2 regions of the Catenibacterium sp. RTP21428st1_D7_RTP21428_210409 genome follow, and region 2 is predicted to be linked to the other one. Evidence: riboswitches for the same ligand, from Rfam matches in the RefSeq annotation. Region 2 holds a riboswitch; the other holds the start of a gene.
What was found. A riboswitch is a leader RNA that binds a small molecule or an ion and turns the genes downstream of it on or off. The one in region 2 is predicted to bind lysine.
Positions count from the first base shown of each region.

Region 1 (15,772 bases), on a different contig from region 2:
ATAGTCGGTGATGAATTGGCTTTTGGAATCAATGATGGTATGAGAATGGTGGGTGATGACCAGGAAGGTAATATGATCTTCTATAATCCAAATTCTATTGGTAGAGGTTTTAATATTTCATGGGATGAAGAAGAAAAGAATGAATTAAACTTACGTTTACTCAATCCTACTACTACAGATGAAATGCGTTCTTTCTTTAACTGTCTAAGAAGAATTACTAGTTACTGGAAATGCAGTGTCACTATTGATGGTATAGAAGAAGATATAGATGACTACTTATCACAGGAAGATGATCTTATTGCCTTCAATCATCGCGTTATTAAAGAAGTATCAGAAAAGATTGTGAATGGTGAAACAGATTCTCTTACTTTAATGAGTACAATGTGGCCATTAGTGATTGGTAAGGATGAAGCAGAACAGTTTATTCTTAATCCACATCTATTCTCTTCGTGGATGCATGAACTTCAAAGTCATGACTATTATTATGCAAAACCTCAATTCTTTAAGACAGATCAGGGTATTAAAGGCATCTATGCATTAACTGAAGACTGCCCTACTTTACTCCCTAATAAACCATGGGTCCCTGTAGGGTATCAGAATCCTGAAACAGGTGAGAAGCTAGAATGTAATTATTATGAAATAGCTCTTTATTCTACAACAGAAGAAAGATCATTGGGTACGATTCCTTTTGAACGTATATTTACACTAGGTCCAGATTACATCAACTACTATGATGGTAATACTGTACTCGTGAATAATCTCCCCTTAGAGGTCATGAAAAGACTAGAACACAGTCTGGATTAGAAACATATAAGTCATTGTACCTAGAAGAATAGAAAGTAATGTACTATGTTTCCATTTATGGATACATACAACTACTATAAGTGCTATGAGCTCTGGAATACCATAAGGGGCTTTTAGAACTGATACACTCTTTAAACAATACACCACTAACATTGGTATGATCGCATAAGGTAGTACTTTACCTAAATAGAGAATACTATCAGGTGTATGTTTACTAAATACAATAAATGGAAGAGCACGGATAAGAAGTGTGACTATTGCGGCAGTAAGAATAATAAGTATGGCATGCATTAGAAATCACTCCTTTCTAAGCTCTTTTTTTCTATGAATAATGCAATTGTAATAAGAATCATAGAAGGAATCAGGAACTGATTTGGTCCAAAGAGTAATAAACAGAATATCGAAATAATAAATCCTGTAAAGGCAAGAAGATGCTGTTTTGATTTCTCTAGTTGTTCTAATAGGATGATGACAAATAATGCAGTCATCGCAAAATCTATGCCTGTTGTATCAAAAGGAATAATATTCCCGAGTACTGAACCTATAATACTCCCTGCTATCCAGGATAACTGATTGACAAGAGAAACGATAAAGAAATAGTCTTTACGATTTATATCATCAGGAAGATCAGGAGAGCAGATTAAGGAATAGGTTTCATCTGTTAATGAGAAGATCAAATAAGGCTTTCTCCACCCTGCTTCACTATATTTCTCTAACATAGTAATCCCATAAAAGAGATGTCTTATATTGACCATAAGAGTCATAATAGCAGTTGTAATGATAGAAGCACCTGTTGATAGTAGATTAATTGTCACAAACTGCATAGAACCAGCATATATACCTGTACTCATTAAAACTGCCCAGCACCATCCATAACCTTTATCTTGAAGTAATAAGCCAAAACCAATACTTAATACAAGATAACCAGTCATAACAGGGAGTGCAGATTTAATAGAAAAAATAATTGTTTTCTTATTCATGCATTACCTACCTCATTAGTTGGTTTATACTATAATAACTATATATCATTCACGATGTCAATGATATAATAGTAACAGGAGGTGTTGTTATGAGATTAGACACAGTACATCATATTGCAATCATTACAAAAGATTATGATCAAACAATTGACTTCTATGTCAATAAATTAGGTTTTAAGATTATTAGAGAAAATAAGAGAGAGGATAAGCAGGATATCAAGTTAGATCTTCAACTTGGAGATATGGAGTTAGAAATATTTATTAAACCAGATGCCCCACTACATCCTTTCCCTGAAACTGCAGGACTAAGACATCTGGCTTTTAAGGTAGAAGATGTAGAAGAAACAGTCAAAGAATTAAATGCATTAGGTATTGAAACAGAACCAATCCGTTTTGACACATTTACAGGCAAGAAAATGACATTTTTTAAAGATCCTGATCAATTGCCTTTAGAAATCCATGAATAAGAGAGAAGAGTTATTACAAGATTACATTCGTTTATCAAGAATCTCATTTCATAATAATGTAGCCTTTGCGTATACGAAATATGAAGTTGATTGGAAAAAGACAGCTTTCACAATGTGGTTAGGTCATGTACATGGTAAACCAGTGCATTTTTATATGATGAGTTTTGATTACGATGGTATTACTTTCATGTGTTATGAGAATTTAAAGTTTATAGAAGAAGTTTATTTCTTTGATTATCAATCTGTGACAGACTTTAAAACAAAGAAGAAAGGTGCAAAGCTAAAGATGAGTTTTATGTATAATGGAAATAAAATAGAATTCATGCTTCAGCGATATGCGGTAGATAGTCCCTGGATCAAAGAATATATGCACTATTTAGAAGAAAATCACTTTTTTTATGATTGATAATATGTTATTATGTTGGCAAATAGAGGTGCATGCGTTAAGAATTCGTTATTAATGGATACAGCCAGATAATGAAGGGGGAGCAAATGCCGAAGAGACAGGGAACTGTATATGAACTGTTATCTGGGGGATAAGAGAAGATCTTATTCACTGTCACAAAATATTTGTGGTGCGCTATTGAATATAATGAAGACTAATTATATTGCAATGGCCCCATTGCAATATTTTTTTATAAAAAAATGGAGATGATGAAGATGAACAGTGTGATTACAAGATTAGAGATTGAAGAAGACATTATTCAAGTGAAGTTAATGAATGTTGAAAAGAATCCTCTCTTTGTGGCTGATGTGTTTGAAACAATTAGCCGTGAAGGTGTGAACATCGATATGATCTCATCAGTCATGCTAGAAGATGAAATGCGTATTGATTTCACATGTGATGCAAAAGCACAGAGTGCTTTAAACAAGGCAATTGAAGAAGTTAAGAAGAATCACCCCCGTATTGGTGTATTTGCATCTAAGAATGTAGGTAAGCTTGTTGTAGAAGGTCATATGGAAAATGAAGTCGGTTTTGCAAGTAAGTTATTCAAAGTTCTAGGTGATAACCAAATCCCATTTGCTCAGGTGACAACAAGTGAAGTATCTATTTCATATGTTATAGAAAAGAAATATTTAAAGAAAGCATTAGAAAAAATTCAGGAGGAATTAGCATAAAATGGAACCAATTTTTGAAGGTACAGGTGTTGCATTGGTATTACCAATGTTTGAAGATGGAAGTATTGATTACGAAGGTTATAAAAGACAGGTTCAGAGAATGATTGATGGTGGTGTAAAAGCATTACTTGTCAACGGAACTACTGGTGAACCTGCAACTATTGATATTGAAGATGAATTTGAACTTACTAAGATTACAGTAGAAATGGCTAAGGGTACAGGTGTAAAGGTTATTGTAGGTGCGGGTTCTAACTATACTGCACAGGCTATTAGAAAGGCTAAGTTTAATGCTGAAGCAGGTGCTGACGCAAACTTAGTTGTAACACCTTACTATAATAAGACTTCTCAGAGAGGTTTAATTGAACATTATAAGGCTGTTGCTGCTGCTAGTGATTTACCACTTATTATGTATAATGTACCAGGTAGAACTGGTATGAAGATCAGTGTAGATACAGTAGTAGAACTTGCAAAGGTTCCTAATATTGTTGCTATGAAAGATGCAACAGATGATATTGCGTATGCAATGGAAGTATTAACACGTACTAAGGATATGGATTTTGATTTATATTCTGGATGTGACGATAATATTCTTCCATTTATCGCAGCAGGAGGTAAAGGTGTTATTTCAGTATTATCTAACCTTTATCCAAGAGAAACAGAGATGTTTGCCCAGGCTGCATTAAAGGGTGATTTAGAACTTGCTAGAAAGATGGCTTATGATTTAAATGATGTTTCTAAATATTTATTTATTGATGTTAACCCAATCATGCCTAAGGCTGCTTTAAAGCATATGGGTGTTATTGAAAGTGATATGCTTCGTCAGCCTCTTATTCCAACTACAGAAGAAAATAAAAAGTTATTATTTGATGCAATGAAAGAATTCGAAAGCAAGGGTTATTAAGATGAAAGTATTAGTATATGGTTATGGTTTAATGGGTAAGAAAGTAGCCCATGCAGTGATGAATGATGCAGATTTAGAATTAGCTGGTGTTGTATCTCCTGTGTTTGATGTACAGCCAGAAGTACCTGCATATAAGTCATTAGATGAAGTACAGGATGATATTGATGCCATTATTGATTTCTCACATCCTGCCAATCTAGATAGTATTCTATCTTATGCATTAAAGAATAAGTGTAAAGTTGTATTCGCAACTACTGGCTTTAGTGCAGAAGACTTAAAGAAGATTGAAGAAGCATCTCATGAGATTGCCCTCTTCCAGTCTTATAACACTTCTTATGGTGTGGCTATGATGAATAAGATGGTGAGTGAATTTGCGAAAGAATTCTTTGAACATCATTTTGATATTGAAATCATGGAAAAACATCATAATCAGAAGATTGATTCACCATCAGGTACTGCAGTGATGTTATATGATGGTATTAATAATGCTTTAGATGATTCATTAGAACCTACTTATGATCGTCATTCTATTCATCGTAAGAGAGAAAGAAATGAAGTAGGTATTTCATCTATAAGAGGCGGGACAATCTTTGGTGAACATACAGTAATGTTTGCAGGACAGGATGAAATCGTAGAAGTAAAGCATACAGCTCTTTCTAAAGAAGTATTTGCGAATGGTGCTGTTGCTGCATTAAAGGCATTAATGAATAAAGACAAAGGTTTATTTGATTTAAAAACATTATATTAAGGGGAATGGTATGGTATTACAGACACAGTTTGCTGATATAAAAGGCAATGATTTATATATAGATGGTATTAAAGCATCTGATCTCGCAAAACAGTATGGCACACCACTTTATGTTATGAGTGAAGGTCATATCAGACATCAGATGAATGAATTAAAGACAAAGTTCATGGATAAGTATGAAAAGGCGCTTCCATTATTTGCATCTAAGTCTTTTAGCTGTCTTGCAATCTATAAGCTTGCAAATGAATATGGTATTGGAATTGACTGCGTATCTGCAGGAGAAATCAGTATCGCATTACGTGCTGGATTTGATCCAGATAAGATCTACTTCCATGGAAACAATAAGCTTCCTTCAGAAATTGAATATGCATTAAGTCATGATGTGACTCATTTCGTAGTAGATAACTTCTATGAAATTGAAAACTGTGAAAAGATTGCAGGTAAACTAGGTAAGAAAGTAAAGGCAACTTTAAGAATTGTCCCTGGTATTAAAGCTGGTGGTCATAACTATATTATGACTGGTCATAAGGATACTAAGTTTGGCTTTAGTTCTCATTATGGTATCTATTTAAAAGCTATTCAGAAAATCTTAGAGTCTGATAATATCGAATATGAAGGAATTCATTGTCATATCGGTTCTCAGGTATTTGATTTATTCGCTTATGTGAATGCAATGCTTCAGTTCATGAAGTTCGTAAATGAAATCTATAATACATTTGGTGTTGTAACAAGTAAGATTAATGCCGGTGGTGGTTATGGTATTGCTTATACTAAACAGGATGAACCACTTGATTTTGAATCTATTACATCAGAAATCATGAAAGTTATTTATAATGAATATGATAGTCATGGATGGGAACGTCCAGCTGTTATGATTGAACCAGGGCGTTATGTTGTAGGTAATGCAGGTATTACTCTTTATACAGTAGGATGTATTAAAGAAATCCCTGATGTACGTACTTATGTCTCTATTGATGGTGGTATGTCTGATAATATCCGTACACCTTTATATGATGCGAAATATGATGGTATTGTTGCAAATAAAGCAGGAGAAACAAAGACTAAGACTGTAACAGTTGTAGGTAAGATCTGTGAAAGTGCTGATATGATTACTAAGGATCTACCAGTTACAGCTAATATTATGCCAGGAGATATTTTTGCAGTATTCTCTACAGGTGCATATAACTACTCTATGTCTTCTAACTACAACCAGTTGCCTAAACCAGCTGTAGTATTCACTTATGAAGGTGAATCAAGAGTCGTAGTAAGAAGACAGACATTTGATGATTTAGTTTTATTTGATGAAGAATAGTCATGAGGAGATAGCGGATGCTATCCCCTTTTTTTATACGTAAATAAATATAATATAATTACCGTTACTTCGAAGAAAGTACTATTTTAGGCTAAAAAAAGATTGAAGAAAGTCACATTTTTGACAAATATAAGATTGAAGAAAGTTATATTTTGGCAGATAATAAGATTGAAGAAAGTTATATATATTTAAAAAGTGAGGAGATATTCTATGTTTTTTAAGAGAAAAGCGTATGATAAGCTACTTGAATGGAAGCATAACTATTCAGATCGATATGCAGTTCTATTAGAGGGAGCAAGACGTGTTGGTAAGTCAACTATTGCGGAAAATTTTGCGAAGAATGAGTATAAGTCATATATTTTGATAGACTTTTCAAAGATAACAAATAATATTCTTGAATGTTTTGATGATATAGGTAATCTAAATATATTTTTTCTAAGATTGCAGGCTGAAACAGGAATAACATTATATGAACATGAGTCTCTTATTATTTTTGATGAAGTACAGTTATTTCCTAAAGCAAGACAAGCAATTAAACATCTTGTTGCAGATGGTAGATATAGTTATCTAGAAACAGGATCTTTGATATCAATTAAGAAGAATGTAAAGGATATTCTTATTCCTTCTGAGGAAATGAAGATTCAGATTTACCCAATGGACTATGAAGAGTTCTGTACTGCCACAGGTAGTAATTATGGATTGTTGAAAGATATATATAATATGGGTAAAGCCATTGGTCAGGCTACAAATCGTAAGTTAATGAGAGATTTGAGAATATATATGGCTGTTGGAGGAATGCCACAGGCTGTAGAAGCCTATGTAAATGGTAAAAACTTTTCAGAAATAGATATGGTCAAAAGACAGATTATTAATCTGTATGAAGAAGATTTTAAGAAGATTGATGCTTCTGGTAGATTATCAGCTATGTATCATTCAATTCCTGCTCAGCTCGCAAAAGATACAAAAAAATATCGCATAACAACTGCGATAGGTAAGAAGAATAATGTAAGAAGTGAAGAATTATTATATGAGTTGATTGATTCAAAGACAGTGCTACCATGTTTTAATACAACTGACCCTAAAGTGAGTTTGGCAGATACAAAAGATTTTGATAGTTATAAGCTCTATATTGCGGATACTGGTTTGTTTGTCACACTTATGTTTATTGATTGCCCAGCAACAGAAAACGAAATATATGCAAAACTATTATCTGATAAGTTGCCTATTAATCTTGGTTATTTGTATGAAAATCTAATGGCTCAGATGATTGCTGCATCAGGAAGAGAATTGTACTATCATACTTGGAACAAAAAAGGAAGTACGCATTATTATGAGGTTGATTTTCTAGTATCTGAGGGAAGTAAGATTAATGTATTTGAGGTGAAATCTTCAGGTATTGGAAAACATGAATCAATCAATGAATTCTGCAAGAAATATTCCAATATTGTGAATAAACCATATTTGATTTCGCAAAAAGATATAGGCAAAGAGAATAGTTTATTGTTTAGACCATTTTATCTTGTTCCTTTTGTATTATAGAACTAAAAAGTGATATCACATCACTGAAGAGAAGTTATTCATTATGACTTGAGACATTCATAAGGTAAGCTCGTGAATAACGATTAATAGTTATGACTATTAATGTGTTGTTCTTCTCTTCATTAAATAAACATACAGACTAGAGGTTGCTTATATTTAACTTCTAGTCTTTTATTTTGTAGGTATACATTATAATAGACTTAAGAAAGCATATTATGAGTATCGTTATGTTGTTATTGATGAATAAGATAACCTAAAGCAATATTATCTTAAACTACCTCCTTTTTTACGTTAGATTTTTAATAATTATTATCAGTATTATTGAGTACTTTAATATTGTTTGTTATCATATTTATGAAGTTAAAGTTTACTTAATGAAAGGAGGAGATTCCATTGGTTACATTAACTAATAATACAAACATAATGAATCTAATAATTAAAAATACAAAAGAAAGGAAATCCTATCAATTAAATTATTGTCTTCACTGACTATGATTATAGGAGTGAGCCTCTCTACTATCACAAGTGTAAATGCGTACAATTATAATGAAAACGCATTCGAAAACACTGATGAATTAAAAATTATCTACAATCAGATAGCGAAGAAAGAAAAATCAATTAATGCATGTTCTCTTGATGGCCAAGCTGTTTATACATGGGGATACCCTACTACAAAAGACAGAATACTAGTCACAGGAGACGCTTATAAAAATCTGATTCCAACTGGTCATGCAGCTATAGTCTATTCACAAAATAGAGTTGTTGAAGCTTTATCCAATGGAGTTGTAACTGGTAAAAATGATTGGAATAAAAGCAAAAATACATGCTGGGGACTTTATGTGACAGCCGGAACAGAAAATCAAGCAAAAAAAAGTCGCAGATTGGTGTTATTCACAAAGAGGCAAACCATATAACATTAAGTATTATGATGTAAATACAAGATCAAAATTTTACTGTTCTCAACTCGTATGGGCTGGATTTAAAGATAAATACAATGTAGATTTAAACACTAGTCAATATGGCGCAGCAGTGCATCCTCTTGAATTGGTCTCAAGTGATAAGACAATGATTCTTTATAAGAAGTGATTACAATGAAAAAAACAATTCTAATAATTACCACAGTCTTACTATTCACAGGATGCTCATTCTCACAATCACAAAGCAATATCCATTATACATTTGGTGTGATTGAAACTTCTTCTGCAAGAAAATATACTGTTATTAAATATTATAATGATGATGGTAAAAAAGTTGCTTCTACAAAATTGGATGAGGCTCAAGTAGGCACATCATTCAATACCACAAGCTATCATGATGGTTATGCTTATATTAATAATATCGGTCTTCAAGGACATAAGAATCCTCAAAATATTATTCAGATAAAAGGAAATTCTACAAAAGTGAATAAGCTTCATTTACCTGGAACAGCCATTGATGCAGTCAGTGCAGATGATCACTATTATTATGGTGTATCTAATCTTAATGATTATGGTTATCTAACTCAGATGAATTTTAAAGAGAAAAAAGTAAATGAAATAAAAGAAAAATATCGTTTCTCTTATATGGTTGTTCCAAGTCATTCTAAAGTATATAATTTTGTAGATATTGAAAATGATATTGCATGTGATATCTATGATCAAAATTTAAAACGACTTAAAAGTATTAGTCTTACCCAATATGGAGATAATATTTGTAAGTACTATACAGATAAAGATACATTATATTTTTTCATTTAATAACCAAAATAAATATATTGGTCAATTAAACATGAATACAGACGAATTAAAAATCATTGATATGCCTTATAGCTATGCTGATAATATTTATGTAAATGATGGAAAAATCTATGTTTCTTTCTATAATCTTGTTTCAAATGAAGGCAATAAGATTTGTGTTTTTGATCAAGATACGCATCAATTAGAAAAAACATATACCTTGAAGCATCATCTTGATATGATTGATTTTAATGGTTCTCATGCTTATATTCTATCTCGTAATGAGCATGATAAATACAGTGTTAATATCTACGATTATAAGAGTGACTTTAAACAAGTAAAAAGAATAAGTCTGCCAAAGAAAAAAACTTATAATTATCTTATTTATTATTCAACCCTTTTTATTAATCCTAGCCTCAAACAGGCCACATTTTGTGGTTTCAGACTGTTGACGAATGATAAAAACATATTGCTAGAAATGAATATTCATTTTGAATACCCATAATCTGCAAGGCAACGATTTAAGAGAAGTGTAGAACAGAAATATTCAGAATACAGACTATCTGTCTATGACTGATAGGAAATGATCTTTGCAGATATTTCTTTACCTTATCCATCACAGTCTTTCCCATACTTCTATGGGTAAATCTATACTCCTGTTCATTCAGGAATAAAGGCATCTCTCTTTTGGTTATTCCATGATAATCCCAGTAATATTATTCTTAATATTCCCGATTATTATGTTTAACCATAGTAGTCTATGATTATTTTCTTCATGGTCGATTTTCTTGTTGTTTACTTGTATTTCTTCATTTAGTGTATTAAAGCATTTCTTAGCATCAGTATTGAGTAATGCATCATATGATAATACACAGCACTGTTCTATGTTTTTCTTAAGTGACAAAACTGTATAATCATTAATGATCTTAACTTGAGGTACCGGGGGATAGTTTTTCTCTTTATCTGTAGATAGAATACCAAGAATAGACTGTTGCTCACTTGAACGACTCGCATTATTCTTGGAGGTTACACCAATATTGAAGACATCTGCCTCATAGAAAAGGACGTTGGGCAGCTTGCCTGAATTGCTTATTGACATAAGAATTCTACACTTGCTTTCTAGAAGAAGTGCAGTCTTCTAGTTAACGTCTAGTATTGAACATAAATCTATTGCACTGATTCCTTTATTTTCATTAAAGAAAAGGAAAATACTTAAAAGGAGCTTGTATAGATCAAGCTTGCAGCTCTGAAAAATAGTGCCTGAAAGCAGTGAATACTGCTTATGGCATGATTTGCTTTCAAGAACATATGAAGTCTTGGTCTTTCTTACACGCTTGACTAAGTAATACTTATGGCATCCGCAGCAATCACATGAGAAGCCAACAGGCCATTTCATGGATTTGAAAAATTCAATACAGTTATTGATGTTATTAGAATAGTTCTGAGTGAACTCATATAGAGAAGCTTTCTTTGGCTTTAATACTTTGTTTGACATGTGATTATACTTCTATCTGATTTCTAAACTAATTATAGAACAGATGGAAAATCTATGTGTCTGGTTCAGCTTCATGAACGCCGTTTAAATGCTTCTTATGATATTTATTTTTCACTAACCTGTGGTTTGTAGGTATTCAAAAATCAAATAGAAAGGAGAATAAAAATAAATGAAAAAAAATAATGATTAATTTATGTGCTTTTGCTTTAGTTTTATCATCTGTTTTAATTCCTGTTTATGCTAAAGATAATAACTATTCTTACAGTGATAATCCATTTGAAATCAAAACATTAATGCAAGAAAAAGTTAAATACATATTTAAAGAAGAAAAATCAAAGAGGGAAAGCTATATTTGATAATATGGAATTAAAAAATTCAGAATTATACGCATCAGACACTTCCGATTTTTCTAAACTTACTCAAATTGCTGATGGAAATTATGACTTTGAATATTTATATACCTATAAAGACGAAAATGTAAGTGATGTAATAGCATACGATAAAACTGATTCCACATATATCTTATTGGAAGAAGATTTAGTAAATAATACATCAACAATGACTATTGACGAAGAAACATATTTAATAAATGAAAACAATTCTAATTTATCATTAGTCACTGAAAATGGATCTGAATTAATGTTTTATGAAGAAATTCTTGATGAAGATTATCCTGATCCTTTAATGCCTGCTGAGGGTGAAGAAGTGTTAAATGTAGATGGGGAAACCCCAACCACATATACAACTTGGAAAAAATTAGGAGGTCCATTTCATAAAACGTCAAAAATGACTTTTAAAGTTCTTGAAATAATAGGTATGGTTGGAAGTGCCGTTTCTTTGTTCGTTTCAGGTCCTTTGGGAAAAGTGGTATTTCTTTATTCTGTTGCTGTATCAGTTGGTTCAAGCGTTAAACCTACTATTCATATTAAGTTTTATCAATACGGAGCATCAGATTGTTTATCTTATATTAGAGAACAAAAATATTATTTCGGAGCATATAGTGAGATTTCAAAAAAGTGGTATGAACAGATAAAAACAAAAAGTGGCGCCGCAAAGGTAACTTATAGTTATTTTCACATTCAACGTCCAGATTACACAGGTAATCCAGCATGTATGAATTATTAAAAAAAAGGACAATTATTTATTTGATAAGTTGTTTGGTATTCTTATTATGTTGCTTTTTATACTTTGAAAATCATAAAAACAATGAACAACAATTAAATGTCGAAATATATTCAATAGAGTGTTGCCCATTATGTATTCAAGTAAAAAAATCGCTTCCAATAAAACTAAAGGATGAATTTGGAGATTTAGTCAATATAGAAGTTATTGATGTAGACGATAAAAATAATGCCCAAAAGTATAAACAGTTAGTTAATTCTATTGATAATTTTAGTGATGAACACCTCAATAGATTTCCTGTTATAAATGTAAAGAATTATTTTATAATAATAGGATATAACTATTATTATGATGACGAAATCATAAATGATATAAAAAGAATGAATAAAAATAGTCATTTAGGTAAGAAATTAGAAAAGTCAAGATATATTTGGAGGAAACAAAATGATAATCAATAGATGTCCTTATTGTTCGGGTAAGTTAATTCATGGTTATATTAAAACAAGGGGTGAGGCTCTTGCATGGTCACCAAATCCTGAAAAACTACCCTTTATGACGAATAAATGGCATTTTGGGGAGGATGATATCAAGTTAGGACATTTTAGCTACTTCAAAGGTGACAAAATTGATGCATACAAATGTAATACATGCAATATTATTATCATAAATGCAAATAAAGATTTATAAAACAGGAGAAAGTATATATGAAAAATAAAATAAAGAATCTAATCATTATACTTTTATTGGGGTTTTCAATTGTTTTTAATGGATATTTGTTTATTGAAAATAAAAATAAAGCTACAACCATAGTGCAGTTAAATAAAAAAACTAAAGAATTAGAAAAGTATAGTGAATTACTTGAAACTGGAACAGCTACAGAATATATGGATATTAAAGAAAGTGATGGTCTGATTTCTATGGCTTATTTATATCAAGATAAAGAGTTAATAGAAAGACATGGTATAGGGGTTATTATTGGTAAGCAATACTATAGGATAGGGATAGCCCCTGAAATCGGTACAACATTAAATAAAAATTCAAAAATTATAAAGATTACAGACAATGAAATAGAATTTACATTTAACTTAAATAATGATACAGAAAAAAAGCGTTTAATAGTCCAAACTGAAAATAATGATATTCATTTTAAGTTAGAGGATGTATCATAAATCCTATCTTTTGAATAAAAACGGAAAAGCTTAATATAGGTTCTTTGAAAAAGTGAATTTATTTATAAGAGGAAAATCATGTGTAAAAACAAATGAAATGTAGTCATTGTGGACAGGTTTTTACTACTATTCCAGATAGAAATAGTTTTGGAGAAGTATGTCTATGTAATACCTGCTTACAACAAGTACCTAATCTCACAATTACATCAACTAAACTGAAAAGTACTCATCTTTCTACAAAACAGCTAGATGAAGCTATTCAGGCAATTGATCAACAGTTAGATAAAGGTCATTTTTCTCAAGAAGTCAAAGAAGGAATTCATACATATTTTGATAAGTATTGTAAACAACGTCAAAGTATGGATGAACAAAAAGAAATCAACTCAAAACTAGATCAAATCATAGAAAATAATACTTCTAATGATTCGATGACGGAAGATAAGTTCACAGAATTATTGGAAGAAAGAAATAATGATTATAATTTAGATTCCATTTTAGAATGTAATGATCTTTATGAATATGATGTAGTTACTGTTCATGATTCTCATGGTAGGACAGATACAAATAGTTTGAAGAAGACATTAATAAGATATAGTGTACAGGGTTGGAGACTAAAGACAGCTTTCACAAATGAAATAGGCAGTAATATGGTAGGTGGTGCTATTGTAGGTGTTGGTGTAGGAAGCAATAGTACAAGTGATGAAGTTGTACTTATTTTTGAAAGAAAAATAAGAAATGCGAAGAAATAAGAATAGACCGAGCAACTTGCTCGGTCTATTAGTCTACATATTTCTCTAAGAAATGAGTAATATTGCTTTGAACAAGTTTCTTCTCTTTATGATAAGATTCACCATGTGCAGCATCATTCACAATAAGTAATTTCTTTTCTGCCTGACAGGCATTATAGAGTTCTAATGCCATGTAAGTAGGCACAAAGTGATCCTGGTTACCATGTATAAATAATGTAGGTGTTTTAGATTTCTTGACTTGATTGATTGCACTGGCTTGTTTGAAGTTATACCCTACTGTCTTTTTAGATAATAATGTAGCACTAGGAAGTAATAAGAATGGTGGACATCCTTTATTCTTTAAGTAGTATTTGAATTCATCATAAGCACTTGTATAGCTGCAATCAGCGACAATAGCTTTCACATTGTCAGATAATTCTTCACCACTTACCATGAGTACTGTTGCCCCACCCATGGATATACCATGTAAGACAATGCTCATTGGTTCATTATGGAAGTATTCTTCCATTTTTTTAATCCATTCTAATATATCTAAACGGTCCAGCCATCCAAAACCAATATAATGTCCTTCTGACTGTCCATGTGCTCTATTATCTGGAAGAAGGATATTATAACCAAGTTCATGGTAGAAACGAATATAATATGCAAACTCACGATAATGGTAAGAATGGAATCCATGAACACAGATCACTAATTTATTAGAATCAGGATAAGGAAGGAACTGCCCTTCTAGCTTTAATCCATCATAAGAAGTGATTTCCATATCAATAAATGTCTGATGATCTAGCCATTGTTTATCATCTTTACTCATTGGATGTTTTAATCCTACTTTTTCTTTTTTGCATCTTGTACATACTTTTTCTATCGCAATGCGCCCTGCTGCAAGATAAGTGGCAGATGCCGCAGCGGCTGCGCCTATTGTACCAATAACTACATTCTTCTTTTTCATGACAAAATACCTCCTTTTATTCATTATATAAAATATTCTATGAAGAATTTATGTACAAACAATTAAGTTTGAATAAATAATTGACAGATATATGAATTTGTAAGTAGAAAAGGGTATGGTGGAAAGCGATAAATATATGTTTTTAAGAAAGTTTTTGTGTTAGAATAATACCGATATGAGGTGATTTTAATGACACAGGTTATAGGACCAGAACAGATGGATTTATTAGTGAGTGCAGTAAGAGATGGGAAGATTGTTGCATTTCCTACGGAAACTGTTTATGGCGTTGCCTGCTTATTCGATGATTTGAAGGGTCTTGATAGAATTATGGAAATCAAGAAACGTAACCCGAATAAAGCAGTGACTCTTATGTTGTCAAAAAAAGATGATGTAAAGAAGTATGGCTTAGTAGACGAGGGTACCCAGAGAGTGATTGATAAGTTTATGCCAGGTAGAATGACAATCGTATTAAAAAGACTGGATAGTGTGGATTCGAGACATGTTAGTGGAAAAGATACAATAGGTATTAGAATCCCAGACAGTTCTTTCGTTTTGTCACTCATTGATCAGACAGGGCCTTTATCAGTAACAAGTGCTAATTTATCTGGTCAAGGGAATACGACAAACGAAAAAGAAGTACTTGCACAGCTTGATGGACAGATTGATATGGTTGTCAGAGGACAGACTGCTTCGGCAACTGCAT
Region 1 covers NZ_JBEHVX010000003.1:660-16,431, forward strand. Annotated here, with positions in the region: gene ABUA27_RS00800 (DUF4299 family protein) at 1-804, shown strand, start outside; gene ABUA27_RS00805 (branched-chain amino acid transporter permease) at 784-1,095, opposite strand; gene ABUA27_RS00810 (AzlC family ABC transporter permease) at 1,095-1,784, opposite strand; gene gloA2 (SMU1112c/YaeR family gloxylase I-like metalloprotein) at 1,874-2,251, shown strand; gene ABUA27_RS00820 (hypothetical protein) at 2,244-2,657, shown strand; lysine riboswitch at 2,673-2,842, shown strand; gene ABUA27_RS00825 (ACT domain-containing protein) at 2,912-3,370, shown strand; gene dapA (4-hydroxy-tetrahydrodipicolinate synthase) at 3,372-4,271, shown strand; gene dapB (4-hydroxy-tetrahydrodipicolinate reductase) at 4,273-5,019, shown strand; gene lysA (diaminopimelate decarboxylase) at 5,030-6,331, shown strand; gene ABUA27_RS00845 (ATP-binding protein) at 6,542-7,870, shown strand; gene ABUA27_RS00850 (hypothetical protein) at 8,362-8,784, shown strand; gene ABUA27_RS00855 (hypothetical protein) at 8,786-8,956, shown strand; gene ABUA27_RS00860 (hypothetical protein) at 8,962-9,606, shown strand; gene ABUA27_RS00865 (hypothetical protein) at 9,638-10,090, shown strand; gene ABUA27_RS00870 (hypothetical protein) at 10,277-10,684, opposite strand; gene ABUA27_RS00875 (transposase) at 10,724-11,080, opposite strand; gene ABUA27_RS00880 (hypothetical protein) at 11,263-11,436, shown strand; gene ABUA27_RS00885 (hypothetical protein) at 11,441-12,205, shown strand; gene ABUA27_RS00890 (hypothetical protein) at 12,190-12,660, shown strand; gene ABUA27_RS00895 (PF20097 family protein) at 12,647-12,889, shown strand; gene ABUA27_RS00900 (hypothetical protein) at 12,907-13,371, shown strand; gene ABUA27_RS00905 (DUF4177 domain-containing protein) at 13,464-14,120, shown strand; gene ABUA27_RS00910 (alpha/beta hydrolase) at 14,149-15,069, opposite strand; gene ABUA27_RS00915 (L-threonylcarbamoyladenylate synthase) at 15,259-15,772, shown strand, end outside.
Region 1: it holds a riboswitch for lysine, as region 2 does, so the genes downstream of both, ABUA27_RS00825 (ACT domain-containing protein) here and ABUA27_RS02140 (transporter substrate-binding domain-containing protein) in region 2, are expected to answer to the same signal.

Region 2 (15,772 bases):
AGCTTTTTTGCAAGCTTCCATGATTTCTTCACGTGTAGCATCTTTCTTCGCAATCGCAATATTATTTGCGATAGAGTCATGGAAGAGATGAGTTTCCTGTGTGACATAACTTTCCATGTTACGTAAATGTTTTGTAGGAATATCTTTGATTTTTTCTTCATCTACAGTAATAGAGCCTTGATTCACGTCCCAGAAACGCATTAATAATTTTAGTATTGTAGATTTACCAGAACCACTCACACCATGTATTCCTGTAATCTTACCTGGTTCTAGTTTTAATGAATTATCATCTAGGATTGTTTCATCATCATATGAGAAAGTAACATGATTAAGTGCAGCTCCTTTAAAGGAATCATTGCTTTCTTTGTCTCCTTCTACTTTTTCTACAAGAGGCTTTTCTTCAAGAAGTGAAAGAACACGTTCACCACTTGCTAAGGTTTGATTGAGGTTATTAGAAAGACTTGATAAAGCGACTACGGGACCAAATGAACCCATCATAGATAAAGTAGATGTAATAATACCTTCAAAACCTAATTCATGATTAAGATAAAGGAATAGCGTTAAGAAAAGCATACCAAATGAAGCTAAGAGAATAACTGTATTTGTGATAGAACGCTGAGCCCCTTCTCTATAGCTTAAGTATTCCTGCTGTTTTGCAAGCTGCTTAGAACGTTCAATGATTTCCTGTTTTCTTTCTTCACCATGATTATATTGGATTGTTTCATCTAATCCACGTAAGGAATCCAATACAAAACTGTTTAATTCACCAAAATTATTACGAAAACTCATCCCTTCAGCACTTCCCAGTTTGCCATTAATAACTGGTATAATCACACCAACAATAATATAAGCAATAAGTGCAAGTAATCCAGCTAAATAATGATAATGTCCAATAAAGAGTACCATAAATAAAGAAGTGAGGAATGCGATACAGATAGGAGAAATAGTATGTGCATAGAATACTTCTAGTAATTCTATATCTGTAGTAATAATAGAAATAAGATTTCCTTTATCACGAGATTCTAGTTTAGCAGGGCATAGCTTCTGCAATGCTTCAAAGACCTTATGACGAATAATGGCAAGTAATCTAAAGGCAATATAATGATTGCAGTATTGTTCGAGGTAATGCAAAATACCACGTAATAAAGCAATCACAATCATTATAGTCAAGATTGTTTTAACAGGCATAAAGACGAGACGTGGATTTCTTATGCGAAAAAATAATTGTGGAATAAGTCCATGAGCAAGTACTTGACCTGCAAGGATAGTCAGGAAGATCGCACATAAATAGCCGACAGTACCAAGCAGAATGGCAGCAATCATAAAAATAAGGAGTGGTTTAACTAAACCAATCAACTGACCCATAATTTGAATAGCACTTCTACGATTTGTTTTATTCATTATACAGTTCCTTTCTTTCCATAGTTTTCTAAAGCCATCTGTGCTTCATATAAATGTTTATAGGCACCATTCTGATTCATTAATTCAGTATGTGAACCATGTTCTTTGATTTGTCCATCTTGTAAGAAGTAGATATGATCACTTTTTACTACATTGGCAAGTCTATGAGAAATAAGTAATACAGTTTTTGTTTTGGCTAATTCATGAATGACATTCATAATCAGTTCTTCACTTTCAATATCAATATTAGAAGCTGCTTCATCAAGGATATAGACAGATACATCCTTTTTAAGTAAAGCACGAGCAAGGGCTAATCTTTGACACTGACCACCCGATAAGTTAGATGCTTTTTCTAATAGTTTTGTTTTTATACCATCTTGTGAGTTAAGAAAACCTAAAAGATTTACTTTGTCTAGTACTGCTTCCATTTCTTCTTTTGTAGCATGAGGATCTGCCATATGAAGATTTTCTTCTACAGTTCCTTTAAATAGATAGCTGTTATGTCTAATCAATACAACATGATTCATTAAATCTTCTTCATTGACATCCTTTAAGGGAGTACCACCAATTGTGATATCACCCGTATATCCTCTATACTTTCCAGCAAGAATACCAGCAATTGTACTCTTGCCACATCCTGATTCTCCAACTAATGAGATAAAGGATCCTTTTTGTAATGTCATATCAATACCCTTTAATATTTCTCTATTCTCTTCATAAGAGAAATGAACATCCTTCAATAAGATATCTAAACTATGATCAGACAATACTTCTTTTCCAAAACTTATTTCAGGAATATCAAGAATTCTAAAGATTTTATCACTCGCTGCCATCCCATTCATTGCAATATGGAAAAAAGATCCAAGTAGTCTTAAGGGAAGGAAAAATTCACTGGCTAGAAGAATGATACAGAGAGTACCCTGCATATTAATATGTCCATGAAGATATTCTAATAAAGCAATAATCATTCCTACTGCAGCACCACCATAAGCGACAATATCCATCACACTAATAGAATTGAGTTGCATAGTTAAAACCTTCATAGTAATCTTACGGAATTTTTCGGATTCTTGATCCATTTCTTCTGCTTTCATCTTATCTGCCTGATATATTTTAAGAGTTGTTAATCCTTGTAAGTTTTCTAAGAATGAATCTCCTAGTCCTGTATAAGTAGACCAATAGTTACTTAATAGTTTTTTCGCAAACTTCTGTACAGCTACTATAGATATAGGAATAAGTGGTACACAGATTAATAGTATGATACTTGCTTTTAGATTTACCCGACTTAATATAATGAATAATGTGATTGGTGCAAGTAAGCTATAAAATAATTGAGGGAGATATTTGCTAAAATATGTTTCTAATTGTTCTACTCCTTCTGTAGACATCTGTACCACTTCAGAAGAAGATACATATTCATTATAAGATGCTCCGAGTTTAAGCATCTTATCATAAATCTTTTCTCTTAATATACGTTTTACATCCACACTAGCTAGGTATGATGTACGAGCACTCATACGTTCACATGTATAGCGAATCACTATGACTCCTAGTAATAATAAAAATGTAGATTTAAGATGACTTATAGTAAGCGTATTATTCAATACATGACCCAATAAGTCTGCAATAGTAAATACAGCAGTGATCTGTGCGAGTAATGAAATCCATTGCCAGAATACTGTATAAACAATATATTTTTTAGAATGTGATAACAATTGTATTAATCTTGTTTTAATCATTTTAATATCCTTTCTTTTATAGTACATAGCATATGCCATAAAGCTGTTTTAGGGGCATAGATGATCATTCTAGGGCCACTAAAACGCATGACCTTTCTGATTTTTTCTCTCATTTCAGGCCTATAACAATGCACTTTGCAATGTGCACAGAATGTCTTTTCTGCCATAAAAGGACATCTTTGACTACGTGCTTTTGCATAATTCACTAATTCCTTACATTCAGAACATAACTCTTTTGTATGATGATTCTTTATACAATAGATATGAATCATCTTTTCAATCGTTTCCTGTTCTTTAATTCTCTTTTTTTCTACTTTATTCATTGATTGTCTCTTCTTTCTTTATCGTCTTGACTTGGAAAAAGAAATAAAGAATATGAAAGACCCAGACAATCGCAATACATATTCTTCCTACAGGTACATTTTTCATACAGATGAACCCTATTAACATAATAGCTGTAACCATACCCATGATCTCACATTTAGTCATTAATGTCATAGATCTGTTTTGTACAAAACTATCTAAGTGTTTTTTATAAAGGTTTGTGTGCGTAAACCAGTGGTGAAGCTTATCTGAACTTTTCGCAAAACAGAATACAGTTGCCATATAAAAAGGAACAGTAGGTAAAATAGGAAGTACAATTCCTAAAGTACCGAGTATCAAAGATATAAATCCTAGTAGTATCCAAATAATTTTCATAGTCATCTCCTTAATTAGTCTCACCTAATAATAGTTAGTGTTATCGAACTGATAATTATTATATGTGAGGTGATTTAATAAAGTCAACACATATATTAATGAAAAAAGTGCTTGCATTATGTGAAAAGTCATGGTATTATACATAAGCAGTCGAAAGACAAATGTCTACGTAGCTCAGCTGGATAGAGCACACGCCTTCTAAGCGTGCGGTCATGGGTTCGAATCCCCTCGTGGACGCCATCTGTTAATTACCTCGGTTTATCCGAGGTTTTTATTTTATATCAGTAAAAAGGGTACCCAAGCTATCATACCTGGGTACCTTTCATATTAATTTTTATTTTCTTTTCTTCTTAATAATGTATAGAAGAACATAGAAAGCATTGATAATAGACTAAATTGTACGATTGGTGATGAATCACCTGTTTTTACAGTAGTAGAAGTCTTGTCAGATTTTACTGTCGTATTATTCTTTTGTGTTGGAGTGACAGTAACGTTATCTTTCTTATCAGAAGGAGTAGTTGTGACATCGTCCTTCTTATCTGCAGGTGGAGTCGTATTGTCATCTTTATCAGTAGATGGAGAGACGATTTTAAATGTTTTAGTGATAGTACCAACATAATGCTCGTCACTTAATTTAATAGTAACACTACCTTCCCCAACTTCTGTATTATCACCATAAGTGATTGTATATTCACTTGGTTCAACAACATTACTTTTACTATCTTTGACTACAACTTCTGGTTTAATTTGTTTTCCAGTATAAGTCATTTCACTAGGTAAAGTAATTGTATCTTTTGTGACAATACCATATTTTGCATCAAATGCATCTAAATCAGCCTTTGCACCATTGTATTCCTTAAGAGCCGCATTATAGGCACTTAAAGCATCTTCATAATTCTTTGTCTTTTCATCATAGTCCTTCTGTGCATCAGCAAGTTTAGTTTCAATTGAACCAGCAGCATCTTTCGCACTTACATAAACTAATACAGTATCAATTAAGTTATCTAATACTTCATCATGATAAGGTGCATAATGATCACTGGCACCTGCTTTAATACCTTCCCAATCAGCAGTAGCTCTTTGAGCTTTTGAAAGACTTTCATTTGCATTATCTAGCTTCTTGGTAGTATTTGCTACGACATCAGCTTGAGCTTTTTGGTCTTCAACAGCCTGCTCATATTCAGCTTGAACATTATCAAAATTGTTTTTAGCAGCATCTAATGCATCTTTTGCTTTGTTGCATTCTTCTAACTGTTTATTATATGCATTAATTGCAGTATTTAACATATCAATATTGGCAGATAATGCATCTTTTTCAGCTTCTTTACTAGTAACTTTAGAGTTCAAAGTATTTAACTCAGCATTATATGCATTGATATTCTGCTTGTTAGTGTTAATTTCTGACTCAAGTGCTTTAATCTTCTTATCATTTTCATCAATTAAAGCAGTGATACGATCAACATCAGCATTCGCATCTTTAAGAGCCTGTTCTAATTCTGCCTTATCTTTAGTGGCATTTGCAAGTTCTTCTTTCTTTTGAGCTAATAATGCTTTTTCATCAGTAATCTGCTTAGATAAAGTAACTTTCTCCTTTTTATTAGCTTTTAACTGATCTTCTAGTTTAGTTAAAGCATCCTTTTGTGCGTTAAGTGTACTAGAAGTATTATCTAATTCAGCTTTTACTGAAGACTGCTGATTGACTAGATTATCATATGTGTTCTTAGCGTTGTTATAAGATGTTTCTGCAGCTTTAAATTGTGCCTTTACATTATCCTTATAATTATTGATTTCAGTCTGTTTTGTGCTGATTTTCTGCTTGTTATCATTGAGTGCATTTATCGCCTTTTCAACTTCAGCTTTTGCAGCATCAACTTTATTCTGTTCAATTTGAACTCCATTAGCCTTCTTTAAAATCCAGGCATTTAATGTCTTTTCAAATTCATCTACACTTTGACCTGTGATACTTACTTGACCACTACCATCCAATTTATCTGCAACGAGGCCTTCTGCAAATACTTGTCCCCAAGTGTAATAACCACTATTATGTAGTTGATTATTATGGCTAAATCCAGTCAGAGTATAATTTTCATCTATAATGTTGAAATAATGTCCAGCATCATCTTTATTTTTAGTCTGTTCGTATTTTACTTTTTCTTTAATCCACCATCCATAAAATGGATTTTGTCTTTGTGTATTGAATACATCTAGGTTTTGATTTCTTCCAAGTTTATCTAAATAGGCTACATCCAAATTGCCGTTTTGATCTAAGAAGTCTGTAGAGTTGTAATCTCTTGAACTTCCATATATATTTTCAGCGAATGGATATATTTCTGAATGTCCCCATTTTACAGATGTAAATTCGTTCTGGATTGCGGATACAGCCAGAAGGTAATAAGAGACTTTAAGTGGTGCTACACCTTCATATGCTCTAATCTGGTTACACATCTTAATATAATTAAGTGCTTCCTTTAAATCAGATAATGAAGCCATTGTCTTATCGTAATTCTTGCTATCATAAATAGTCGCTGATCCTACTTTTATACCATCATACTTTTCTAATTCTGTATAAGCATAATAAGCATCTAAATTACCAGTATTGTTGTAGACTTCCTTATAGAAGTTGACAACGTTGTTATCATATTTTGTATAAGCATTGGCTAATTCAGTTTCAGCTGCTTTTAACTTGCTGCTAGTAACGTCCACTTGTGCTTGTAAGGCAGACTGCTGCTTCTGTAATTGATAGAGTTCAGACTTTAATTTTGCAAGTTCTGGTGTATCAACATTGTTTTTAAGATCATCCACTGCTTTTTTAGCTGCATCGTAGTTAGTTTTTGCAGTAACTAGATTTGTTTTTGCTTCATTAACCTGTGTAGTTAAAGCATCATACTGTTTAGTTAGATCATCCTTTTTCTTTGTTGTCTCATTAAAAGTTGTAGTCTGTGCTTCAATTGAAGTAGTTAAGCTATTAATTTCCTGGTCTAAAGTGGATAACTGAGTTGTCTTAGTATCGATATCCTTTTCAAGAGTATCAATGTCTTTCTGTAACTGAGTTACTTCTTCAGTTGTTGGCTGTTTATTAAGTGCTTCTTTAAAAGAATTAAGCTTATCAGTAGAAACCTTTAGATCTGTTTCTAGAGTTTGTTTTTCTGTATTTAACTGACTAAGAGTAGTCTTATTGTTTTCTAATGACTTGTTTTCTTCATTAAGTTTTGTAGTAACTGTTTCAATATCTTTATTTAAAGTAGTCAACTGATCATTTAAGCTGGCAAGGTCTTTTTCATATTGAGTCTTGTCCTCTTCAGCTTGATTCAACTTATCTAAAGCATCCTTATTCTTATCAGCTAAATCATTATAATTAGCTTGCGCTTTGTTGTATTTATCCTGCGCATCCTTTAATTGATTCTGCTTTTCTTCTACAGCTTTATCTAAAGCTTCTTTTTGCTGTTTCTGTGATGATAAAGTTTCCTGTAGCTGTAAAACGACCTGAGCTCTATCTTTTACTTCTTTCGCAAGAGTCTGATCAACCTGATTTTGTGAAGTAGTAAGCTTTTCATCATTTTCTTTCTTGTTGGTTTTCGCATTGTTTAATGCTTCCTCTGAACTGTTTTTCTGATATTCTGCTCCCTGTAATGCAGCTCCAGTAGAAATAACAGTAGAGTTCTTATCTTCTACTTCCTTTTCTAAATCTGTTCTAACTGTTGGTTGTACCTGTTGAATTGTTTCTACTGTATTTTCATCTAATGCCTGAACATTTTTAATAACGGTATTAGGCAAACTAGAGATAGCACCTACAGATGATAATGCTGTTACTGTAGATAATGTAGTAGAAACGATTTTCTATTTCTTATTCATTCTGATTCCTCCCATATGTATATATGATAGCGCTATCATTTTATGATTTCAATATATATTATAATACAATTTAAAAACATTCAAAATGTTACATGAATATTATAATATATACACAGCTTGTTTATTATTTAAAGTGTGAGAAAACATTAAGATAGGTATTTTATCATTTTTTTCATTTTCATATTGCATTAAAATGATCTATATGCTATTATATAAAAGCATTCGAAAAACAAATGTCTACGTAGCTCAGCTGGATAGAGCACACGCCTTCTAAGCGTGCGGTCATGGGTTCGAATCCCCTCGTGGACGCCATCTGTTAATTACCTCGGTTTATCCGAGGTTTTTATTTTGCATATAACTGGTAAAGAACCGTCATTACCAGTTTTTTTATCTATATAGAAAAAGAGACAGCTTTTATGCTATCTCTTGAGTCATTATTTTATCTGTTAGAATAACGTGATAAGAACTGTTTAGCACGTTCTGTTTTAGGATGTTCAAATACTTCTCCAGGAGTACCCATTTCAGCAATAACGCCCTGATCCATAAAACATATAACATCACTCACTTCTCTAGCAAACTGCATTTCATGAGTCACAACAGCCATTGTTAAACCTTCTTTCGCAAGTTCCTTCATAACATCTAATACATCCCCTACCATTTCAGGATCTAAGGCACTTGTAGGTTCATCAAATAGAAGTACTTCTGGTTTCATACATAAAGCTCTTGCAATCGCAACACGCTGTTTCTGACCACCAGAAAGCTTTGTACTAGAAGCATCTGCGAATTTATCCATACCAACAGCTTTTAGCTGTTTCATTGCTTCAACGCGGGCTTCTTCTTTAGATTTCTTTAATACTTTGATCTGGCCAATCATACAGTTTTCTAAAACTGTCTTATTACTAAATAAGTTAAAGTTCTGGAATACCATGCCTACTTTACTACGATATGTAGAAGCATCTAAATCACCTTTAAGAATATTTTGACCATTGAATAGAATTTCTCCTGCATCAGGTACTTCAAGAAGGTTGATACATCTTAGTAGTGTACTTTTCCCAGAACCACTTGAACCAATAATAGTAACAACCTTACCACGTTCGATAGTGAAATCAATATCGTTAAGAACACGGAGGTCACCAAAATGTTTTTCTAAATGTTTAATTTCAATTACTGTATCCATTTCTTTCCTCCTTAAGCACAGTTATCCTTGATAGTGACTGTGTTTGTCTTATTGATTCTCTTTTCAATGTAATTAAGTACAAATGTTGCAACTGTTGTAAGAGTTAAATAAATAAGTGCAACAACAAGATATACTTCAATATATCTCATATTAGTACCAGCCACTGATTGTGCCTGGAAGAATAATTCAACAACTGAAATCGCATTTAACATACAGCTATCCTTAATATTAACGATAAACTGGTTACCAAGTGATGGGAATGTATTCTTAATAGCCTGTGGGAAGATGATAGAAATCATAGTCTGAGTATTTGTCATACCTAAAGACTTAGCTGCTTCCATCTGTCCTGGATCAATAGACTGAATCCCACTACGAATAATTTCAGCCATATAAGCAGCTGTATTCACTGAGATAATGACCATACCAGCTGTAAAGTTATTCCAATGTAATACTGGTTTGAATAAGTAATAAAGGAATACGGCCTGAACCATCATAGGTGTTCCACGGAATACCCATACATAAAAGCCTGTAATAAAACGTCCTAAACGTTTAAAGAATCTTGTCACTGGTTTATCTAGTGGATCTAATGGTACACAACGAATGGCACCAATAATTAAACCAATAATTAAACCAGCTAATGTACCAACAACCGCAAAAGCGATTGTCATCTTAATACCATACCAGAATAGAGGCCAGTTATTAATTAACTGACTCCATGCATATTGAAAATCTATTTTCATTTTATCTCCTATTTTTCAGTAGGTGCTCTCTTAACAGCATCTTCCATGATTTTTAATCTTTCTTCTTGTGAAATAGAATCTAAAGCCTTCTGAATCTTCTTGAATTCAGCAGTCTTACGTGTATTATTCTTTAATCCAATTGATACTGCAGTATCTACATTAAAGTTATGACCATCTGCAAACTTAACGATTGATAAATCTGGGTTAGCCTGTACGATACCATTTGCAACTGGTAATTCTGCAGTAATACCATCTGTATCACCCTGCTGTAAAGCTACAACTAATTCTGGATAAGTTGATTTAGGTGTCTGATGTTTTACACCATTAATCTGATCAATGATTGTATCATAGTTAGTATTCTTCTGACCTGTTACCTTATAGCCTGAGAACTGCTGGATATCATTGAATGAAGTCATGGCACTATTCTTTCTTACGATCATAACCATTTCACTCTGATAATAAGGCGTAGTGAAATCTAATCCCTTTTCACGTTTCTTATCAGCAGTCATACCTGCGATAATTGCATCGATTTCACCAGATTCTACAGCTGGCTGTAAACCATCCCATGCAATCTTCTTTACTACAAGTTTCTTTCCTAATTTTTTAGCAATTTTGCTGGCAACGACAACATCATATCCATCTGCATAACCTGCACCGCCATCTAACTGTACTGCAGTATCTGTTTTCTTAGAAGTCTGCCAGTTAAATGGCTGGTAAGCTGCTTCCATCCCTACTGTAAAAGTGTTGTCATCCTTAGTAGATGATCCACATCCTGATAATACAAGCGCTGCTGTTGCAAGCGTAATTAAAGTCTTTTTCATATTTATTCCCCTTTCTATATAAAAATAGAAAAAAAAGCTATACGTTATCATATAGCTTTTAACGATTAGATAACGCCTCTTCATCATGAAGGAGTGAGACAGGTATTTCCTGAATCCCCAAGACTATAAGCTGCCGCTTATCCTCTTTCGGCGATGATTACCTTTCATATGATTCTTAGTCTGCCGACTCCTCATACTACTCTGATGCATCGCTTCCTCTATCTTTATATTTGACTTTACATGCCCATTATAATAGGAAGATATAAAAAGTCAATCCCATTTAATAAATTGTATCATTATTCCAATGTTTTAATTCTAACATCTACATTTGTACCATCAATAGTCATCACCGCATAAGATCTTTTGCTGCCACCACGTGGCCATGAAGTAGAGCCAGGATTAATAAGCCATAAACCATTTTCTTCTTTTACTAGAGGCATATGTGTATGTCCTGAGATTAAAACATCTCCATTATATTTCTTTAAAAAGTCCAGCATTTTCTTTTCACGATCAAAATAACCAAAAAACTGCCCATGAGTAATCAGAAGATGTCTTCCTTCAATATCTAATCTTGCAGTTTGTGGAAGATCAAGACTCCAGTCATTGTTTCCTTTCACTGCAACAAATTCATCTAAATCACGCAATTGATATGATTCACTATCACCACAATGGATATAGTAATCTGCATCATCTTCTAAAACTTTAATATCTGTTAAGATATTCATGTCTCCATGGTTATCTGACATAATTACAATTTTTTTCATTCAGCTGCCTCCTTCTGATTATATTCTTCAATACAGCTGTTTTCTTTGTAAATCTTATTCGCATTCTTCTTACCTACATAGCGATAGTAATGTGCATCATACACATGATTTGTAGAAGATGCCATACGTTTTGGATAACGTAATATAAAACCATATTCATATGAATGTGCTTCAAGCCATTGTGACAGGGCAGCTGTTTCAAACTCATGATAGGCAATGGACTTAGAGGCAATAGAAACTGTATGACCTAATTGTCTTTCATCTTTACCTGCAAGATTAGGATTTGAATACTGTAAATCAGTAAAGCTTGTATATGCTTCTTTAACATAAAAGTCATTCGCAATCTCATTAGGCATTGCATCAATCATCTTCTTTAGCGCTTCATAGGCGTCATTATTTAAATACATGGCATATTTTAAACGATGAATATCTGACATTAAGACAAGATTATGAGGAACATAAGCACCTATATAAGTTTGATCACTTAAGGTAGTTAAAAGAGCTGAAGGATCAGGAATCAATAACATATCTTGATTATTTGCCTGAGTCATAAGTGTTGTTAAACCGTAACGAGAGTAATTAGCACATGCTTGTTTGAAGAATGAAAGAATCATTTTATCATTTAGTCCTCGATTTTTTAATAATTCAATATAGTATTCTGTATCATCTACATAACTATAATCTTCATAAAGAGGTCTCATTTCATAATATATTTGTAGTTTACCAAAATCAAAGTTCTGATTATATAAATATCCTGCTTCTAAATCATGTTCTACAAGTTTCTTTGCTTGATCATAAGATGCACCTTTATAGGTATTAGTGAGTTTAGTTGCTAATTCATTGCCTGTTTGTAGGATAGACTTATTTGTAGAGTAACGCCCTGTTTTTTCTAGTAATTCATAATATTGATAATATGGCAGATAAAAATCATCATATTTGATATATTTCATAAAATGGTAAAGAGGAATTCTGTTTTCTACAAGATATTTCTGTTCTTCTTTACTTAAATACTTTTCGATGATCATTCTATTATCGTTATTGATGCCGTTGACACGATAGAATGGATCAAATCGGAGGTTAATTGTATAGAATGAAACGATAAATAATGCAATGACTGTAATAAACAGATACTTGCGCTTATTTTCCATTAAATCACCTGCTCTCTAATGTCAATTATATAGTATATCGCAAAAAGTGTATAGATTATTCTTTATGTAGTACTTCATAGAGCTTTGCTGCAGTATTCTTAGGAATGACTGCTTCTAGTTCTTCCAGTGATGCTTCCTTCATCTTTTTAACACTCTTAAAATGATTAAGAAGTTTTTTCTTGCGTGCTTCCCCTATTCCTTCTACTTCATCTAATATAGAACTAAATAAGGATTTAGAGCGTACCTGACGGTGGAATGAAATAGCATAGCGATGCACTTCATCCTGCATACGCGTTAATAAGAAGAATAAAGGACTCTTTGTATTAATAGGAACCTGGTTCCCATTTTCATCTAGCAACATTGCGGTAGAATGTTTATCATCCTTGGATAAACCACATATATGTACAGAGATATTTAAACTATTTATCACTTCTTTGGCGACTTTGATCTGTCCTAGTCCACCATCGACAATAATGAGATCAGCCATTTCTTTTTGCTCCATAAGTAAACGATAATAACGTCTATAGATGACTTCCTTCATACTTGCATAATCATCAGGACCTTCTACTGTCTTGATCTTATATTTACGATAATCTTTTTTAGATGGTACACCATCTTTATATACAACCATACCAGCGACTGCATAAGCACCCTGGATATTAGAGTTATCGTATAATTCAATCGTGTGTGGTGTATCAATACCTAGTTTTTGACCTAATTCAATAATAGGAAGAATTGTTTTTTCATCTGTTTTCTCTTTTAATAAGAATTTCTTTTCTAATGCTTCTTTCGCATTCTTATTAGCCATTTCTACTAAAGATTTCTTATCTCCTCTTTGTGGCTGAAGAACATGACAGGATAATATTTCAGTTAATAGTTCTAAATCAACATCTTGAGGAATAAGCAGTTCGTAAGGTTCTGGATGAGTTTGATAATAAGTAACTAAGAAACGAATGAGATCTTCTTCAAAATCTTCTCCTACTGGTTCTAAATTAAAATCATGATAGAGAAGTTTACCTTCACGCATAAAGAAGAGCTGTATACTAATGTAGCCTTTATCAATAAAATAGCCTAAGATATCTCTATCTTTATAGTCTCCAAATTGGACATTCTGTTTAGCTGTGACATATTCTATAGAACGAATGAGATCACGATATTCTTTTGCAAGTTCAAATTGAAGATTTTCACTAGCTGTCATCATCTTTTCAGTGAGTTCATCTATTTTGGATTTGGTATTACCATGTATAAAAGAAATTAGTTCTTTTCTAATTTCATCATATTGGCTCTTGTCAACTTCATTAATACATGGACCTAGACATTGATGTAAAGAATAATATAAGCATGGTTTATCTGGGACATGATTGCACTTTCTTAATGGGTAAAGCTTATTTAATAATTTAAAAGTATTTCTAGCAGCAGTGGCATCGGGATAAGGACCAAAGTATTTATTCTTTTTGTTTTTAGTTTTTCTTACTATTTTAAGTCGTGGATGGGTTTCATCAGTGAGTTCAATATAAGGATAATAAGTATTATCCATGAACATGATGTTGTATTCAGGTGTATAGTCTTTAATGAGGTTAATTTCAAGTAATAATGCTTCCTTTTCACTGCCTGTCACAATATAGTCAAAGTCCCATATATGATCGACTAATTTTGTGGTTTTGTAGTTATGTGCTCCTGTAAAATAAGAAGAGACGCGATTTTTAAGTTTTCGCGCCTTTCCTACATAAATAACTTTTCCGTCTGTATTCTTCATTAAGTAACAGCCAGGAGACATAGGAAGCAGAGAAAGCTTCTTTTTAATATAGTCTAGATTCTTATTCAAAGCTAACTACCGTTACACCTAAACCACCCTCATTTGGTCCACCATCACGATATTCCTTAACATATGATAAATGGTCTAGCTTCTTTCTTATACCATTACGTAAAATACCTTTACCCATACCATGAACAATACGTACTGAAGGATAACCTAGTAATAAAGCGTCATCTAAGAACTTTTCTACAATATTCATCGCTTCTTCGTAACGCATACCAATGACATTGACTTCATAATGTCCTGTCTTCTTCATATGCTGTCTTGTGCCTGCTTTTTTAACCTTCTGAGGCTTAGAAGCACCATGCATGAATGTTACATCAGTATCCTTAACACGTGCCTGGAGACCACCTAAATCAACAAGCAATTCATGCTTCTTAACTTCTAGGACATCCCCTTCTCTATTCATCTTATCAAGTTTAACATGATCACCCTTTTTAAAGACATGATCCTGTACCTTAACTACTTCTTTCTTTTCATATTTCTGCTGATCTAATGCATGTTTCGCTGCAGTCACCTGATGAGGCTTTAAAGCACCTTGATTCATAATATCTTTAGTTAACTCATCAATTGTTTTCTTAGCCTCTTCAAGCATCTTATTAGCTTCTTGCTGTGCCTCTTCGACAATACGATCTTTTTGTTTTGTGGCAACAGATAGCTGATGTTCATAACGATTATGAAGCTTTTCATTGTCTGCAAGTAATGTATTGATTCTTTCTTCTTTTTCATCCAATTCAGCACTCTGTTTAGTCAGTTTTTCAGTTAACTTTTCTGCTTCATTCATACGTACTTCTTTATTATGTAAAGCTTGATCAATAATCTCATGATCAAGACCTAAAGAAGCAGCAATCTCAAAAGCATAAGATGAACCAATAGAATGAAGCTTTAAACGATATGTAGGACGCATTGTTTCTACATCAAATCCAACAGATGCCAGAGTAATATCATCTCTTGACTGACCATAGCTCTTAAGTTCACCATAGTGGGTAGATGCAACAATACGGCAGTCACGTCTTAATAAAGTATCCAGAATAGCTTCTCCTAGACATGCCCCTTCTTGTGGATCTGTACCTGAGCCAATTTCATCAATAAGAATTAAAGAACGACATGTTGCATGTTCTAAGATATAAATAAGCTTTTTCATATGTGATGAATATGTTGAAAGTGACTGTTCAATAGATTGTTCATCACCAATATCGGTATAGACTGCATCAAAGAATGGAATAGAAGCTGAAATAGCTGGCACGGCTAAACCACTAATAGCCATTAATGAAAGTAAACCAACAGTCTTTAAAGCAACTGTTTTACCGCCGGTATTAGAACCAGTAATCATCAACATCTTACCATCAATAATAATATCATTAGGTACAATTCTTTTTTGATCAATAAGTGGGTGTCTGGCCTGTTTTAAAGAAAGAATACCTGATTCATTGATATCTGGTTTAATGCAATCATAATCACAGCCAAAACGTGCTTTCGCAAAAATAAAATCTAGTTCAGACATGAGTTCCTGATCAAAATAGAATCTTGTATAGTTATACTTAACACGTCTTGTAAGACTCTGTAAGATTTTATTGATTTCAGTCTGTTCCTGACTCTTTAATTCATTAAGTTC
Region 2 covers NZ_JBEHVX010000007.1:23,948-39,719, reverse strand. Annotated here, with positions in the region: gene ABUA27_RS02185 (amino acid ABC transporter ATP-binding/permease protein) at 1-1,401, opposite strand, end outside; gene ABUA27_RS02180 (ABC transporter ATP-binding protein/permease) at 1,401-3,140, opposite strand; gene ABUA27_RS02175 (nitrous oxide-stimulated promoter family protein) at 3,137-3,463, opposite strand; gene ABUA27_RS02170 (YbaN family protein) at 3,456-3,839, opposite strand; tRNA gene ABUA27_RS02165 (tRNA-Arg) at 4,003-4,079, shown strand; gene ABUA27_RS02160 (coiled-coil domain-containing protein) at 4,167-7,613, opposite strand; tRNA gene ABUA27_RS02155 (tRNA-Arg) at 7,927-8,003, shown strand; gene ABUA27_RS02150 (amino acid ABC transporter ATP-binding protein) at 8,131-8,868, opposite strand; gene ABUA27_RS02145 (amino acid ABC transporter permease) at 8,880-9,608, opposite strand; gene ABUA27_RS02140 (transporter substrate-binding domain-containing protein) at 9,617-10,429, opposite strand; lysine riboswitch at 10,492-10,658, opposite strand; gene ABUA27_RS02135 (metallophosphoesterase family protein) at 10,726-11,193, opposite strand; gene ABUA27_RS02130 (D-alanyl-D-alanine carboxypeptidase family protein) at 11,190-12,341, opposite strand; gene uvrC (excinuclease ABC subunit UvrC) at 12,397-14,166, opposite strand; gene ABUA27_RS02120 (endonuclease MutS2) at 14,159-15,772, opposite strand, start outside.